DNA from 3 places in the Metabacillus indicus genome. Region 3 is predicted to be linked to each of the others. Evidence: a T-box and tRNA genes for the amino acid it is inferred to sense, from the RefSeq annotation. Region 3 holds a T-box; the other regions hold tRNA genes.
What was found. The T-box of region 3 lies ahead of serS (serine--tRNA ligase). A T-box ahead of a tRNA ligase gene usually reads a tRNA of that ligase, here a tRNA-Ser.
Positions count from the first base shown of each region.

Region 1: it has a tRNA-Ser gene. The T-box ahead of serS (serine--tRNA ligase) is inferred to sense a tRNA for this amino acid. The anticodon was not compared.
Region 2: it has a tRNA-Ser gene. The T-box ahead of serS (serine--tRNA ligase) is inferred to sense a tRNA for this amino acid. The anticodon was not compared.

Region 1 covers NZ_CP176757.1:3,259,398-3,262,647, forward strand. Annotated here, with positions in the region: gene glgB (1,4-alpha-glucan branching enzyme) at 1-753, opposite strand, end outside; tRNA gene ACK1LH_RS16695 (tRNA-Glu) at 1,406-1,477, opposite strand; tRNA gene ACK1LH_RS16700 (tRNA-Ser) at 1,491-1,581, opposite strand; tRNA gene ACK1LH_RS16705 (tRNA-Asn) at 1,590-1,664, opposite strand; tRNA gene ACK1LH_RS16710 (tRNA-Ile) at 1,692-1,768, opposite strand; tRNA gene ACK1LH_RS16715 (tRNA-Gly) at 1,774-1,847, opposite strand; tRNA gene ACK1LH_RS16720 (tRNA-His) at 1,865-1,940, opposite strand; tRNA gene ACK1LH_RS16725 (tRNA-Phe) at 1,986-2,061, opposite strand; tRNA gene ACK1LH_RS16730 (tRNA-Asp) at 2,072-2,147, opposite strand; tRNA gene ACK1LH_RS16735 (tRNA-Met) at 2,151-2,227, opposite strand; tRNA gene ACK1LH_RS16740 (tRNA-Ser) at 2,273-2,365, opposite strand; tRNA gene ACK1LH_RS16745 (tRNA-Ile) at 2,381-2,457, opposite strand; tRNA gene ACK1LH_RS16750 (tRNA-Met) at 2,463-2,539, opposite strand; tRNA gene ACK1LH_RS16755 (tRNA-Ala) at 2,571-2,646, opposite strand; tRNA gene ACK1LH_RS16760 (tRNA-Pro) at 2,662-2,738, opposite strand; tRNA gene ACK1LH_RS16765 (tRNA-Arg) at 2,744-2,820, opposite strand; tRNA gene ACK1LH_RS16770 (tRNA-Leu) at 2,835-2,923, opposite strand; tRNA gene ACK1LH_RS16775 (tRNA-Gly) at 2,934-3,005, opposite strand; tRNA gene ACK1LH_RS16780 (tRNA-Leu) at 3,013-3,093, opposite strand; tRNA gene ACK1LH_RS16785 (tRNA-Lys) at 3,108-3,183, opposite strand; tRNA gene ACK1LH_RS16790 (tRNA-Thr) at 3,201-3,250, opposite strand, start outside.
Region 2 covers NZ_CP176757.1:232,119-235,368, reverse strand. Annotated here, with positions in the region: rRNA gene ACK1LH_RS01405 (16S ribosomal RNA) at 1-754, opposite strand, end outside; tRNA gene ACK1LH_RS01400 (tRNA-Gly) at 850-923, opposite strand; tRNA gene ACK1LH_RS01395 (tRNA-Pro) at 946-1,022, opposite strand; tRNA gene ACK1LH_RS01390 (tRNA-Arg) at 1,028-1,104, opposite strand; tRNA gene ACK1LH_RS01385 (tRNA-Leu) at 1,192-1,277, opposite strand; tRNA gene ACK1LH_RS01380 (tRNA-Leu) at 1,293-1,376, opposite strand; tRNA gene ACK1LH_RS01375 (tRNA-Lys) at 1,387-1,462, opposite strand; tRNA gene ACK1LH_RS01370 (tRNA-Gln) at 1,490-1,564, opposite strand; tRNA gene ACK1LH_RS01365 (tRNA-Asp) at 1,572-1,647, opposite strand; tRNA gene ACK1LH_RS01360 (tRNA-Val) at 1,651-1,726, opposite strand; tRNA gene ACK1LH_RS01355 (tRNA-Glu) at 1,747-1,818, opposite strand; tRNA gene ACK1LH_RS01350 (tRNA-Ser) at 1,837-1,927, opposite strand; tRNA gene ACK1LH_RS01345 (tRNA-Asn) at 1,934-2,008, opposite strand; gene ACK1LH_RS01340 (SprT family protein) at 2,156-2,602, opposite strand; gene cmpA (cortex morphogenetic protein CmpA) at 2,707-2,820, shown strand; gene ACK1LH_RS01330 (Tex family protein) at 2,834-3,250, opposite strand, start outside.
Region 3 covers NZ_CP176757.1:22,341-25,590, forward strand. Annotated here, with positions in the region: gene pdxS (pyridoxal 5'-phosphate synthase lyase subunit PdxS) at 52-936, shown strand; gene pdxT (pyridoxal 5'-phosphate synthase glutaminase subunit PdxT) at 958-1,548, shown strand; T-box leader at 1,601-1,821, shown strand; gene serS (serine--tRNA ligase) at 1,873-3,150, shown strand.

The DNA.
Region 1 (3,250 bases), 910 kb from region 3:
TCCGTGTGCATCTTTGCAGAAATGGCCTGGTACCCAGTCCATAATGACTCCCAGGTTATTCTGATGGCAAAGATCTATGAATGTCATCAAGTCGTGCGGGGTGCCGTAACGGCTTGTAGCCGAATAATAGCCTGTGCCCTGATATCCCCATGAACGGTCATATGGGTGCTCAATAATCGGCAAAAGCTCGATATGTGTAAACCCATGCTCAAGAACATACGGAATCAAGACATCCGCAAGCTCTAAATATGTATAAAGGCTGCCGTCTTCTTTCTTTTTCCAAGAGCAGATATTCAATTCATAAATGTACATAGGGCGCTGATAAATTTCCTTCTGGCGTTTTTTTCTCTGCCAGTTTTTATCATTCCATTTATACCCTCCAAGATTGTAAACAACAGAAGCTGTATTCGGCTTCAGCTCAGAATAAAAGGCAAATGGATCAGCCTTCAGAATTTTTTCATGCTTTTGAGTGATAATCTCATATTTATAGAGATCACCCTCTTCGATGCCATCAATAAAAGCAGACCAGATTCCCTGTTCATTCAGCTTCTCAAGCTTGTGTCCAGTGCCGTCCCAGTGATTAAAATCACCTGCAACCCGCACCTCAAGCGCATGAGGAGCCCAAACTGTGAATACTGTTCCGCTCACACCGTTTCGCACGCTGCTGCGGGCACCAAACAATTCATGAGCTCTGAACAAATTTCCTTCATGGAAAAGATGCACCTCAAAATCAGTTGGCGTAGCAAGATTCATTCCCATCACCCTTTCTATAAAGTAATCTTAATTCTTATTTCAATCAGAAGGAAGGATTACCTTTTTTGTAAGCGCTTCTACTTATTGACACGAAATGTCATGAACAGCCATTCATTTTTCAAAACATTATACTTTTAAAATGATGTCGAATAAAGAAAGGAAGGAAGGAGAGAATGTTGGTGAAATGAACATCAGTCTTATTTACTAAATAAGTCATATTCGATGAGAAAATCCGGTCATATTAACAAAAAAATACAATCTCAGCAAATGCAGTATGCTATATCACAAAAACAGTTAATTCGACAAATCCTCTTATATTTGTCGAAATTTTCACGACCTTTTAATCACGGTTTCTTTATTACCATTACTTATACCTCTAATGAAAAACATTCAAACCTTTTTGAGTAACAGAAATATATATTATTTGTTGAAAACATATTTTAAGGGAAAAAAGGATTTTTTGAAGTCATATTTTAACGGGGATACAGGGTTCATTCGTTCCTTGGAGATGGTCTGAGCTGCCTTATAGGAGTCGAGATCCCGTTGACGGAATCATTGTGGAGGATAGGTACGCTTTACGGCGTTTTTCATAACGGCTATCTTTTCTAACAACAAAAAAAGCGCTGCACAATGTGCAACACTTTTTTAATGATGACCCGTACGGGATTCGAACCCGTGTTACCGCCGTGAAAGGGCGGTGTCTTAACCGCTTGACCAACGGGCCGGAGCATGCCTTCTGGCGGAGAAGGAGGGATTTGAACCCTCGCGCCGCTTACGCGACCTACACCCTTAGCAGGGGCGCCTCTTCAGCCACTTGAGTACTTCCCCAGAATAAATGGCTCCGCAGGTAGGACTCGAACCTACGACCGATCGGTTAACAGCCGATAGCTCTACCACTGAGCTACTGCGGAAAATCAAATATGCTCCCATAATAGGAATGGTGGGCCTAAATGGACTCGAACCATCGACCTCACGCTTATCAGGCGTGCGCTCTAACCAGCTGAGCTATAGGCCCATTATTGGAGCGGGTGATGGGAATCGAACCCACGACATCAGCTTGGAAGGCTGAGGTTTTACCATTAAACTACACCCGCAGTAAATAAAGATAAAATGGGGCGACTGATGGGAATCGAACCCACGAATGCCAGAGCCACAATCTGGTGCGTTAACCACTTCGCCACAACCGCCACTATCTGTAAAATGTCTAAAGCTATAATATTTGCAAAAGCAAATGGTGGCTTGGGACGGAATCGAACCGCCGACACAAGGATTTTCAGTCCTTTGCTCTACCGACTGAGCTACCAAGCCTTTATAAAAATGGCGGTCCCGACCGGGATCGAACCGGCGATCTCCTGCGTGACAGGCAGGCATGTTAACCGCTACACCACGGGACCATTTGGTTGCGGGGACAGGATTTGAACCTGCGACCTTCGGGTTATGAGCCCGACGAGCTACCAGACTGCTCCACCCCGCGATAATAATAATTAGTGCTGATTTGTTTTGCTGAAGATAAAAGAAATGGAGGAGGTAGAGGGATTCGAACCCCCGCGGGGTTTGACCCCCCTGTCGGTTTTCAAGACCGATCCCTTCAGCCGGACTTGGGTATACCTCCGTATGGAAAATAGAATGGTGGACCTTGTAGGACTCGAACCTACGACCGGACGGTTATGAGCCGTCTGCTCTAACCAACTGAGCTAAAGGTCCTTTTTTGGTAGCGGCGGAGGGAGTCGAACCCACGACCTCACGGGTATGAACCGTACGCTCTAGCCAGCTGAGCTACACCGCCCCAGGAACAAAGTCAATTACTTCTATTAAAATGGTGGAGCCTAGCGGGATCGAACCGCTGACCTCCTGCGTGCAAGGCAGGCGCTCTCCCAGCTGAGCTAAGGCCCCTTAAATCTGTGAAAATGGTCGGGAAGACAGGATTCGAACCTGCGACCCCTTGGTCCCAAACCAAGTGCTCTACCAAGCTGAGCTACTTCCCGTAATATGGCGCGCCCGATAGGAGTCGAACCCATAACCTTTTGATCCGTAGTCAAACGCTCTATCCAATTGAGCTACGGGCGCATATTAAATGTGTGTGGTGCCGAGGACCGGAATCGAACCGGTACGGTAGTCACCTACCGCAGGATTTTAAGTCCTGTGCGTCTGCCAGTTCCGCCACCCCGGCTTATTCAAAGAGCGGAAGACGGGATTCGAACCCGCGACCCCCACCTTGGCAAGGTGGTGTTCTACCACTGAACTACTTCCGCAATATCATGCGGGTGAAGGGACTCGAACCCCCACGTCAAAGACACTAGATCCTAAGTCTAGCGCGTCTGCCAATTCCGCCACACCCGCATATTAAGGAAAAATGGTGTGCCATGAAGGACTCGAACCTTCGACCCTCTGATTAAAAGTCAGATGCTCTACCGACTGAGCTAATGGCACAAATATAGTAAATCTGGTGGTGCCGGCGAGAGGACTTGAACCCCCAACCTACTGATTACAAGTCAGT
Region 2 (3,250 bases), 210 kb from region 3:
CTCAGCGTCAGTTACAGACCAGAGAGTCGCCTTCGCCACTGGTGTTCCTCCACATCTCTACGCATTTCACCGCTACACGTGGAATTCCACTCTCCTCTTCTGCACTCAAGTTTCCCAGTTTCCAATGACCCTCCCCGGTTGAGCCGGGGGCTTTCACATCAGACTTAAGAAACCGCCTGCGCGCGCTTTACGCCCAATAATTCCGGACAACGCTTGCCACCTACGTATTACCGCGGCTGCTGGCACGTAGTTAGCCGTGGCTTTCTGGTCAGGTACCGTCAAGGTGCCGGCAGTTACTCCGGCACTTGTTCTTCCCTGACAACAGAGTTTTACGATCCGAAAACCTTCATCACTCACGCGGCGTTGCTCCGTCAGACTTTCGTCCATTGCGGAAGATTCCCTACTGCTGCCTCCCGTAGGAGTCTGGGCCGTGTCTCAGTCCCAGTGTGGCCGATCACCCTCTCAGGTCGGCTACGCATCGTCGCCTTGGTGAGCCATTACCTCACCAACTAGCTAATGCGCCGCGGGCCCATCTGTAAGTGACAGCCGAAACCGTCTTTGAATGTCAAACCATGCGGTTTGACATAGTATCCGGTATTAGCTCCGGTTTCCCGGAGTTATCCCAGTCTTACAGGCAGGTTGCCCACGTGTTACTCACCCGTCCGCCGCTGACCTCCGAAGAGGTCCGCTCGACTTGCATGTATTAGGCACGCCGCCAGCGTTCGTCCTGAGCCAGGATCAAACTCTCCGAAGAAAATTTGTGACTCATAAATGTTGCTGACTTAAAAATTTAAAACGTTTGGTACGCTTTTGGTTTTGTTTAGTTTTCAAAGATCATTTTTTAAAGATTGGAGCGGGTGATGGGAATCGAACCCACGACATTAGCTTGGAAGGCTAGAGTTTTACCATTAAACTACACCCGCATATAAAGTTATGAAAATTACCTGGTCGGGAAGACAGGATTCGAACCTGCGACCCCTTGGTCCCAAACCAAGTGCTCTACCAAGCTGAGCTACTTCCCGTAATATGGCGCGCCCGACAGGAGTCGAACCCATAACCTTTTGATCCGTAGTCAAACGCTCTATCCAATTGAGCTACGGGCGCACATGATAATTTGTGAAGCGACTTAAATATAATACCAAGATGTGATGTTTATGTCAACAACTTTTTTAAGTTTTTTTAAAGCTCTTTTGGTGCGGCCGAGAAGAGTCGAACTTCCACGGGGTTACCCCCACTAGGCCCTCAACCTAGCGCGTCTGCCATTCCGCCACGACCGCGAAAAGAATAATGTATGGTGCGGGTGAAGGGACTCGAACCCCCACGTCAAAGACACTAGATCCTAAGTCTAGCGCGTCTGCCAATTCCGCCACACCCGCATACATTAGATGGTGTGCCATGAAGGACTCGAACCTTCGACCCTCTGATTAAAAGTCAGATGCTCTACCGACTGAGCTAATGGCACAAATATATTCATTTTTCAAAATGAAAATGGCTGGGCTAGCTGGATTCGAACCAGCGCATGACGGAGTCAAAGTCCGTTGCCTTACCGCTTGGCTATAGCCCAATAAAAATGGCGGTCCCGACCGGGATCGAACCGGCGATCTCCTGCGTGACAGGCAGGCATGTTAACCGCTACACCACGGGACCAGATGGTGGAGGATGACGGGCTCGAACCGCCGACCCTCTGCTTGTAAGGCAGATGCTCTCCCAGCTGAGCTAATCCTCCGTATTCATTTGTGAAAATGATGACCCGTACGGGATTCGAACCCGTGTTACCGCCGTGAAAGGGCGGTGTCTTAACCGCTTGACCAACGGGCCAGAGACAATAAAAAATAATGGCGGAGAAGGAGGGATTTGAACCCTCGCGCCGCTTACGCGACCTACACCCTTAGCAGGGGCGCCTCTTCAGCCACTTGAGTACTTCCCCATATTATGGCTCCGCAGGTAGGACTCGAACCTACGACCGATCGGTTAACAGCCGATAGCTCTACCACTGAGCTACTGCGGAATAAGATATTGCTGACAGACTTTCTTAATTATATGAAGGTTTGGACAAACTGTCAAGCCTTCTTTTTAGTCTTGTTTTGCGTCTCTTACGACGGCTTTTATAATTTAACACAGCTCCACGCAGAGCGTCAACCCTTTTTATAAAATTCTATGAAACAAGTTTGATTTTCCCTCCGCATTTGCCGCACACGTATTTTGATGTATCCATCTTCCTGCGGCGATTGTAGATAAACCGGCACTCTGTACATTGATACTGAACGATTTTCCTTGTTCTTGCAGGAGGCTCGATCGGCGTGCAGAACCTTGGTGCACCTACTTGTGAAAGCAGCGCCCTGAATTCAGGATCACGGTGCTTATACCCTCTCCCTTCTATATGAAGGTGGTAATGGCACAGCTCATGCTTGATAATCCCGATCACTTCATCGAGTCCCTGAGAAAGATATTTTGGGTTCACTTCGATATTGTGGCTTTTTAGCAGATACCTTCCTCCCGTCGTCCGCAGCCTGCTGTTGAAAACCGCTTTATGTTTGAATGGTTTTCTGAAGTATTCTGCAGAAAGCGATTCTGTCAGTTCCTGAAGTTTGCGTTCATTCATTCCAAAGCACCCCGCATAGTTTGTTTCTCCGAACAGGACATCCCGAGCCCGCATAAAGTAAGTCATACACATACTCCATTATAAACAATAAGGAGGAACGAGCAATGCCATCATGGTTAAAAAACCAAATGCAGCGTGCGTTTTATGAAAAGGACCGTTATCAAATCAAAATGCTGAACCAGTGCTGGTATTTTTATAGAAAAAAACACTGCTCGTAAGCAGTGTTTTTCATCAGTTTCCAACCATCGTGAGTGCAACCCGGCCTTTTTGCCTGTCGACTGAGTCTACCCATACAGTTACAACATCTCCGACTGAGACAACATCAAGCGGATGCTTAACGTAAGAATTTTTCAGCTTGGAGATATGGACAAGCCCATCCTGTTTCACTCCTATATCAACGAACGCTCCGAAGTCTACTACGTTTCGGACCGTTCCCTGAAGCTCCATGCCTGTTTCAAGGTCTTCCAGTTTCAGAACGCCTTTTTTAAGCAGCGGTTTAGCCACTTCATCCCGCGGATCGCGCCCCGGGCGCACAAGAGAATCGCAAATATCTTTTAAGGTCAGTTCTCCCATGCCGATTTTCTCTGCAGCTTCCTTTAGGTTGAGACTGCTTATCCCTTCTCTAAGCTTGTCTGACCCAAGGTCTTT
Region 3 (3,250 bases):
ATAAGCTATATGTGCTAGATCAATTTTTATCTATTACGAGGGGGATATAGAATGAACAATACAGGTACTGACCGCGTAAAGCGCGGCATGGCAGAAATGCAAAAAGGCGGCGTCATCATGGACGTTGTTAATGCTGAACAGGCTAAAATTGCTGAGGAAGCAGGCGCAGTTGCCGTAATGGCGCTTGAGCGCGTTCCTGCGGATATCCGCGCAGCAGGCGGAGTTGCCCGCATGGCAGATCCGACAATTGTTGAGGCGGTTATGGGAGCAGTATCCATTCCTGTTATGGCAAAAGCGCGTATCGGACATATCGTAGAAGCACGCGTTTTAGAAGCAATGGGTGTTGATTATATCGATGAGAGTGAAGTATTGACTCCTGCAGATGAAGAATATCACTTGAACAAGCGTGACTTCACTGTACCGTTTGTCTGCGGATGCCGCGATTTAGGCGAAGCGACAAGACGTATTGCAGAAGGAGCTTCTATGCTTCGCACTAAAGGCGAGCCGGGAACAGGAAACATTGTTGAGGCTGTCCGCCACATCCGCAAAGTAAATGGACAAGTACGCAGAATCGCAAGCATGAGCACAGACGAGCTGATGACAGAAGCGAAGCTGTTAGGCGCGCCTTATGAGCTTCTTCTTCAAATTAAACATGAAGGACGCCTTCCGGTAGTTAACTTTGCAGCAGGCGGAGTAGCAACACCTGCAGATGCTGCTCTTATGATGCAGCTTGGTGCTGACGGAGTATTTGTAGGATCAGGTATCTTTAAGTCAGAAAATCCTGCAAAATTTGCACGTGCGATTGTTGAAGCAACAACACACTTTGAAGATTATGAGTTGATTGCAAGCCTTTCCAAAGGTCTTGGAACGGCAATGAAAGGCATCGAGATCTCAACACTGCTTCCTGAAAACAGAATGCAGGAGCGCGGCTGGTAATCATAAAGGAGTAGAAGAGTCATGCTTAAAATTGGTGTACTTGGCCTTCAGGGTGCCGTCAGAGAGCACATCCGCTCTATCGAGGAAAGCGGAGCTGAAGGGATCGTTGTCAAACGGACTGAGCAGCTTGATGAGCTTGACGGTCTGATTATTCCCGGCGGTGAAAGCACGACGATGCGCCGCCTGATTGATAAATACGGGTTCATGGGTCCCTTAAAAACGTTTGCTGCACAAGGAAAACCGATGTTCGGAACGTGTGCAGGCCTTATTCTTCTTGCGAAAAACATTGTCGGATATGAAGATGGCCATCTTGGTGTAATGGATGTAACCGTCGAACGTAATTCCTTCGGGCGTCAGCGCGACAGTTTTGAAGCGGAACTTAACATCACAGATGTAGCAGAAGACTTCACCGGCGTTTTCATCAGAGCCCCTCATATTGTGGAGGTTGGAGAAGACGTTGAGATCCTTTCTAAACATGATGGACGCATTGTCGCTGCAAGACAGGGGCAGTTCCTCGGATGCTCCTTCCATCCGGAATTAACGGATGATCACAGGATGACAGGTCTTTTTGTCCGCATGGCAGAACAGGCAAAAGAAAAATTAAGCGTATAAAACCCTTGCAACCGTACCAAACTTGTAGTAAATTATGAATTACTTAAATAAGCACAACGTGATGACAGGAACCAGTAGCAAGTGTTTCTTTCCAAAGAGAGCCGGTGGTCGGTGCGAACCGGTGTGAGAGCCTTGTGAATCCATCCTTGAATGATGTATTGAAATCTTCGGAGACTAGATATATCCGGAACAGGCCGTTATCCTGCTAAGAGGAAGGCGCAGGATTCTGTCTTCAATTAGGGTGGCAACGCGGATACAACTTCCGTCCCTTTACCAGGGACGGGAGTTTTTTATTTGTAAAAAAAGATAAAAGGAGTTTTTAGGATGCTTGATATTAAGTACTTGCGGGCTAATTTTGAAGAGGTAAAAGAAAAGCTCTCTCATCGCGGAGAAGATTTAGGCGATTTTGCCAAATTTGAAGAGCTTGACCAAAAACGCCGTGAATTGATTTCTGAGGTTGAGGTCTATAAAAGCAAACGAAATGAAGTGTCCGGACAAATTGCCGTCATGAAGCGCGAAAAGCAGGATGCCGATCATCTGATTAAAGAGATGCGTGAAGTTGGCGACAAGGTGAAGGAAATGGATGAAGAGCTCAGACAAGTAGAAGCCGATCTTGAACATCTGATGCTGTCTATTCCGAATATCCCCCACGAAAGTGTGCCGGTCGGTGAAACGGAGGATGATAACATTCTTCACCGCGAGTGGGGCGAAGTTCCGTCATTTGCATACGAGCCGAAGCCTCACTGGGATGTAGCCGACCATTTGGGAATCCTTGATTTTGAACGTGCAGGAAAAGTAACAGGAAGCCGCTTTGTTTTTTACAAAGGTCTTGGTGCCCGTCTTGAGCGTGCGCTGATCAGCTTCATGCTTGATCTTCATATTGATGAGCACGGCTATACGGAAGTTCTTCCTCCGTACATCGTCAACAGAGCGAGCATGACGGGTACAGGCCAGCTTCCTAAGTTTGAGGAAGATGCATTCAAAATTGCAGATGAGGATTACTTCCTGATTCCGACTGCTGAAGTGCCGGTGACAAACATGCACCGCGAAGAAATCATGTCTGTCGATCAGCTGCCGATCAACTATGCAGCGTTCAGCTCTTGCTTTCGCTCTGAAGCAGGTTCTGCGGGAAGAGATACAAGAGGTTTGATCCGCCAGCATCAATTTAACAAAGTAGAGCTTGTAAAATTCGTAAAACCGGAAGACTCTTATGATGAGCTTGAAAAACTGACAGGACACGCTGAAAAGGTCCTGCAGCTTCTTGGCCTTCCGTACCGCGTTCTGAGAATGTGCACAGCTGACCTCGGATTTACGGCTGCGAAAAAATACGACATCGAAGTATGGATTCCGAGCCAGGAAACATACCGCGAAATTTCTTCTTGCAGTAACTTTGAAGCATTCCAGGCACGCCGTGCAGGCATCCGCTTCAGACGCGAGCCTAAAGGAAAACCTGAATTTGTTCACACGCTGAACGGTTCAGGACTTGCGATCGGACGCACGGTTGCAGCAATTCTTGAGAATTATCAGCAGGAAGACGGGACAGTCATCATCCCTGAAGTTCTGCGTCCATACATGGGTAACAGAGAAGTTCTATCAAGATAATGGTTTGACTTGCCGGAGGGCCTGAGCAGCCGTTTTGGCCCTCTGATTTTTTTTGAAAAAAGTTTTTTAGAAACGTTGACAGGCATATTTTCTATATGAT